2 linked regions of the Cellulosilyticum sp. I15G10I2 genome follow. The protein of the gene in region 2 interacts with the protein of the main gene of each other region in a pairwise test. Links are inferred from orthologs where the notes say so. Each region holds a gene or a part of one and is shown on either strand. Other genes may lie near its edges. The genes, in order: dprA and recA.

Region 1 (3,253 bases), 140 kb from region 2 along the record:
TTTCCCTTCTTTTGTTTGGCAGGCTGTTTTTGTTCACCTAAATAACGCTCACCAAATTTTTCTTTAATATACTCATAAGCTTCTTCTTTCGCCTTATCAGACACCCTAATAGAATCTGTACGAATATACGTTACTACGCCTACCTCTTTTTTACCAACCTTAATCCCTTCATAAAGTTGCTGTGCTATATTCATTGTCTTTTGTGTAGAAAACCCTAGATGTTTAGCTGCTTCTTGCTGAAGGGTACTTGTTGTAAAAGGCAGCACAGTATTTTTAATCCTAGTACTCTTTTTTGTACTTATAACCTTGTATTCGCCTTTTTCGCATGCCTCTATAATTCTCTTAGCTTCTTCTTCATTTTTAATTTCTATTTTTTCTTCACTTCTACTGTCAAGTTTTGCTTCAAAAGCTTTATCCTTATTATGCCTTAGATGCACTTGAATAGACCAATATTCTTCTTCAATAAATTCCCTTATTTCTTTTTCCCTGTCGCTAATAAGTCTTAAAGTAACTGATTGCACACGACCTGCACTTAGTCCTTTGCGAATTTTTTTCCATAATATCGGGCTTATTTTATAGCCAACTAATCGATCTAAGATTCTTCTGGCTTGCTGCGCATCTACAAGATCCATATTAATAGTTCTTGGATGTTTAATAGCTTCTTTAACGGCTTCTTCCGTAATTTCATTAAAAGTGATCCTATAAACCTTTTTATCCTGAAGCTTAAGCGAATTATATAAATGCCAAGAAATAGCTTCTCCTTCTCTATCCGGGTCAGTTGCTAAATAAACACATTTTGCATTCTTTACATCCTTGCGCATTTTTTGAAGCAATTCACCTTTTCCTCTTATTGTAATATATTTAGGTTCATAGTTATTTTCTGTATCAATACCTAATTGACTTTTTGGCAAATCTCGCACATGTCCTACTGATGCTTCGACTTTATAATTTTTGCCTAAAAATCTACTAATTGTATTAACCTTAGCTGCAGATTCTACAACTACTAAATTATCAGCCATATTTACCTCCTCATTAAACGCGTACGTATCTTTCCCCTGGTAGTCTTTTTATAAGTCCTTTGATTTCTAATTTAATTAAACTAGGATAAACTATTTCATAGGGAAGTTCTGTATTTTTAAATAATTCATTCAAATTAATTGGACTCTGACTTAAATAAGCATATACTATACTTTCATCTTGTGCAAGTTTACAATTATCATTTTTTAATGTATTTTTTTGCAAGGTTCCCATTTTTGTTTTAATATAAAGTGGAAACTCTTCAATAATATCATCTATTTTTGTAACACATTTCGCACCATTTCTAATAAGCTCGTTCGTCCCTGAACTTAGCTTGCTATTAATATTACCCGGTATAGCAAAAACATCTCTGTTATGCTCTAATGCTAGGTTCGCTGTAATTAACGACCCACTCTTAATATCTGCTTCCACCACCAATATCCCCATAGACATGCCACTAATAATTCTATTTCTTTTAGGAAATTGATAAGGCAGCGGTGGCGTATCTAAATCATATTCTGATATTACACACCCCTTCTGCGCAATCAAATGATAGATATCTTGATTTTGACTTGGATAGCATATATTTATACCTGTTCCCATTACTGCTATTGTATGCCCCGTTTTTAATGCACCTTTATGTGCTGCCTCGTCAATCCCATAAGCCATACCGCTAATGACAACAACTCCTTGTTCTGCTAATTCTTTAGCTAGCCTATAAGTTGTCTCAAATCCATATTCAGAACACTTTCTAGATCCTACTATACCAAGTGTTGGCTGATTTAAAAAGTTTAAATCGCCCTTAATAAATAAGATAATAGGAGGATCTGATATTTGCTTCAAATAATATGGATAGTGGTTATCTAATATATCTACTATATGAATTTTTTGATCTTCATATACTTTAATCATTTTCGAAAGATCTTCTAACGTTTCTTTTGAGTGTTCAATTTTCAATATCTGCTTATTTTCTAAATTAAATTGTTGATAGTCAGTTGCATTAGCCTCGTATATTTTTTTATAACTCCTAAAACGTTCTATCATTTTTACTTTAATATATTCAGGTATACTTAATTTATGCAGCCACATACTATATTTTTTATCCATTCAATCACCACTTTACTATATTTTTAGAAATATTTCTACTCTTATTATAAAAATGTTTAAATATTTTAAATTAAACCCATAATCTTAAAAATGGCTTTATAGAAAGGATAACCTAATGTTTTGTAAATTAAACAGTTACTCATTAAATGGCGTCAATACAATTCATGTAGATGTAGAAGTTGACATCTGCGATGGTCTTCCCGGCTTCGAAATTGTAGGTCTTCCTGATAGTGCCGTCAGAGAATCAAGAGAACGTGTAAAAAGTGCTATTAAAAATAGTGGTTTCAAATTTCCTATGCGTAAGATAACCATCAACCTAGCCCCAGCTGATGTAAAAAAAGAAGGAAGCTTATATGATCTTCCTATTGCTTTAGGCATATTATGCTGTATGGGAGAAATTCCAATATCAGCCCTTCAAAATAGTGTTTATATTGGCGAGCTTGCTTTAAACGGCAATTTAAGAGGTGTGAGAGGTCTTCTTCCTATCTTATGTTCAGTTAGTGAAAATCCTGAGTTAAACTGTATTGTGCCTTATGATAATTCACAGGAAGCTTCACTTATCCAAAAAGGAACTCTATTTCTCGCCCATAGTTTGCAAGAAGTTGTGGCATTTACTAAAAATGAACAAGCGCTTAGCAAATGTTCTAACCCCCCCCTTACGGCTGATGATATCTATGACATTGACTTTGCTGATGTAAAAGGCCAAGAAAGTGTCAAAAGAGGCCTTATGATTTGTGCTGCCGGTTATCACAACGCACTCCTTATCGGCCCACCAGGATCCGGTAAAACCATGCTAGCAAACAGACTCATTTCTATACTTCCTCCACTTACTGACGATGAGTGTATTGAAATAACCAAAATATACAGTATTGCAAATAAACTATCTAACTATGCCATCATACAAGCAAGGCCTTTTAGAACACCCCATCATACTATTTCTCCTTTAGGTCTTACAGGAGGTGGGCTCCATCCCAAGCCTGGTGAAATCAGCCTCTCTCACTTGGGCGTACTTTTCTTAGATGAATTATTGGAATTCAACAAAGGTGCTCTTGAAGTATTAAGACAACCTCTCGAGGAACACAGAGTCACTATCGCGCGTGCTAACTCTGCTGTAACTTATCCATCTAAT
Region 2 (3,263 bases):
ATACAGACGTTAGGTATAATCCCTAAATACCATAGCGCTGTTTGTGATACAATGCAGGATATACAAGAGGTATTAAGCAAAAGCTTAGAACATGCGGATATGGTTTTTGTGACAGGGGGTCTAGGACCTACTGACGATGATTTAACCAAAGAAGCTATATGTGGTTATTTAGGGATGGAGCTTGTTATTAAAGAAGATATATGCCAAAATATTCAAGCTTTTTTTAATAAAATCGGAAGATATATGCCGGAGTGTAATAAAAAACAAGCAGCTTTTCCTAGAGATGCCTATATACTTGAAAACAAAAACGGAACAGCACCGGGCTGTATTTTGACAAAGGATAAAAAACATATTATTCTTCTTCCGGGACCTCCAAAGGAAATGAAACCTATGCTTGATGGCTATGTATTGCCTTATTTTAAAGAAAAATTAAATTGTGCTTATCATACGATTGATATTAAGTTGTTTGGTATTGGTGAAAGTGAAATGGCAGAAAGAATAGCACATTTATTAGGTGAGACTGAATATGTCAGTGTTGCCCCTTATGTAGGAGACTATGAGGTTATCGTTAGAATCACAGCGTACGGCAGTAATGAGAAACAAGCTATAGAAACGACTGAAAAAATTAAAAATAGTGTATGTGAATGTTTAGGAGAATATGTAATAGGGTATAATCAAGATACACTTGAGAATGTTATACTTGAGCTTATGAAAAAGCATCAGTATACTATTGCAACTGTAGAATCTTGTACAGGGGGCATGATTGCATCTACACTTGTCAATTGCAGCGGGATTTCTGCGTATTTTAAAGAAGGTTTTATTACGTATAGTAACGAGGCAAAGAAAAAGTATGCAGGTGTTTTAGAAGAAACCCTAATAACATATGGTGCAGTGAGTGAGCAGACAGCCAAGGAAATGGCAGAGGGAATCAGGTTAAGAACAAAAGCTGATATTGGATTATCAGCAACGGGGATAGCGGGACCAGATGGAGGCACCTCTGAAAAACCAGTAGGGCGTGTTTATATCGGAATTGCTTTTCCGGATAGAACTTATGTTTATGAACTGAATTTAAATGGCACAAGGCAGGTAATTAGAGAAAAAACAGTAAAAAATTTATTATTTCAACTATATAGAAACTTAAAATAAATTTAGACTTGATATTGCAAATAAAATTAGTTATAATAGGATTAGAACAAGTGTTCGATTACTGGAGAGGTGAAAATAATGAATAATGATTCGAAAAAAGCATTAGATGCAGCTATTTCTCAAATACAAAAGCAGTTTGGAAAAGGCTCTATTATGAAACTTGGGGAAGCAACGGAAACCAATGTATCTACATTTCCTACAGGGTCTTTAAGTCTGGATATTGCACTAGGTGTAGGGGGCGTTCCCAGGGGAAGAATTATAGAGGTGTTTGGTCCAGAATCTTCTGGGAAGACTACAGTTACATTGCATATGATAGCAGAAGTTCAACAAAAAGGAGGTATAGCAGCTTTTATCGATGCGGAGCATGCATTAGATCCAGCTTATGCCAAAAAACTTGGGGTAAATATTGATGAGTTATATATTTCACAGCCTGATAATGGTGAACAAGCTTTAGAAATTGCTGAGACCATGGTGCGTTCAGGCGCGATTGATTTAGTTGTTATTGACTCTGTTGCAGCACTTGTGCCCAGAGCAGAAATAGAAGGCGATATGGGAGATTCACATATGGGTCTTCAAGCAAGACTTATGTCACAAGCACTTAGAAAATTAACAGGGGTTGTTAATAAATCTAAATGTACTGTTATTTTCATTAATCAGCTTAGAGAAAAAGTAGGGATTACTTTTGGTAGTAATGAAACAACTACAGGAGGACGTGCACTTAAATTTTATGCTTCGATCAGGTTAGATGTGCGTAAAATAGAAACGCTAAAACAAAGTAATGAATTTATTGGAAGCCGTACCCGCGTAAAAGTTGTTAAAAATAAAGTTGCACCACCTTTTCAACAGGCTGAATTCGATATTATGTATGGTGAAGGCATCTCTAAAGAAGGTGATGTGTTAGATTTAGCTGCTAATATAGATATCGTTAATAAAAGTGGTGCATGGTACTCTTATGGAGATATTAGATTGGGACAAGGCCGAGAAAATGCAAAGATTTACCTTAAGGAACATTTGGACTTACTCGGTGAGATTGAAAGTAAAGTAAGACAGCATTATGGTATAAATGCATCGGATGAGAATGAAAGTAATGAGGATTTCGGAGAGGCTCTTTCGTTATTAGAAGAAATTGATGAATAAAAGAAGATAGGGCTATGCTCTATCTTCTTTTATTCATCAAAAAGTATAAAATGACACTTGCTTTAGGTATACTTATATGAAAAAGTATATTTTGGGCGCAGATACCAAAAGCTATATATGGCACAATGCTTGACAGTATTTTTAAAACGTTATACAATTATGTTGTTATTTGCACATAGCAAAAAATAGGGAGGTGGTAAATATAAATAGCATAGCAATCATAATAGTAGGATTCATTGGAGTTATTTTAGTTGGAATAATAGCCTTTTCTAGTGGCGTATTTTATAGAAAGCGTATAGCTGAAGCACAAATAGGGTCTGCAGAAGAGAAGTCTCGAAGGATTATAGATGATGCTATAAAGACTGGGGAAGCTAAAAAAAGAGAAATGCTTTTAGAAGCTAAAGAAGAAAATATTCGTATTAAAAACGAGCTTGACAAAGAAGTGCGCGAAAGAAGAAACGAGCTTCAACAATTAGAAAAAAGGTTAGTGCACAAGGAAGAAACGCTTGATAAAAAAACAGCGGCCCTTGAGCAGAAAGACGAACAGCTTCAACATAAAATTGATAATGTTGAGAAAGTAAAGGTCGAGATAGATACGCTTCATAAAAAACATTTAGAAGAGCTTGAAAGAATATCAGGACTCACTCTAAGCGAAGCTAAACAATATCTGTTAAGAACCATTGAAGATGAGGTCAAACATGAATCTGCAATACTTATTAAGGATATAGAAGCTAAAACAAAAGTAGAAGCAGACAAAAAAGCAAAAGATATATTAACCAATGCTATTCAAAAATGTGCAGTAGATCATGTAGTGGATACCACTGTCTCTGTAGTGCCTTTGCCTAATGATGAAATGAAGGGAAGAATTATAGGACGAGAAGGTCGAAATATCCGTACGCTTGAGACACTAACAGGAATAGATCTTATTATAGATGACACACCAGAAGCTGTTATTTTATCTGGATTTGATCCTATAAGAA

Evidence for each region.
Region 1: the proteins of recA (region 2) and dprA interact in binary tests that used the Bacillus subtilis proteins (3 or more experiments, as listed by UniProt). The link is inferred for Cellulosilyticum sp. I15G10I2 from one-to-one orthologs.

The regions. Positions count from the first base shown.
Region 1 is NZ_FMMP01000006.1:571,611-574,863, reverse strand. The notes cover bases 79-2,993. They hold dprA (DNA-processing protein DprA), read right to left. Parts: upstream 2,125-2,993; coding sequence 1,033-2,124; downstream 79-1,032. Other genes in these bases: BN3326_RS02690 (YifB family Mg chelatase-like AAA ATPase), read left to right, coding at 2,240-2,993; topA (type I DNA topoisomerase), read right to left, coding at 79-1,019. Also shown: more of topA, read right to left, coding at 1-78; more of BN3326_RS02690, read left to right, coding at 2,994-3,253. UniProt on the Bacillus subtilis protein: Protein that helps load RecA onto ssDNA during transformation. Binds cooperatively to circular ssDNA, is able to bridge different segments of DNA. Favors the loading of RecA onto SsbA- or SsbB-coated ssDNA and formation of RecA-DNA filaments.
Region 2 is NZ_FMMP01000006.1:430,387-433,649, forward strand. Bases 329-3,253 are described here. They hold recA (recombinase RecA), read left to right. Parts: upstream 329-1,224; coding sequence 1,225-2,283; downstream 2,284-3,253. Other genes in these bases: BN3326_RS01990 (competence/damage-inducible protein A), read left to right, coding at 329-1,146; rny (ribonuclease Y), read left to right, coding at 2,477-3,253. Outside these bases: more of BN3326_RS01990, read left to right, coding at 1-328; more of rny, read left to right, coding at 3,254-3,263. UniProt on the Bacillus subtilis protein: Multifunctional protein involved in homologous recombination, DNA repair and competence.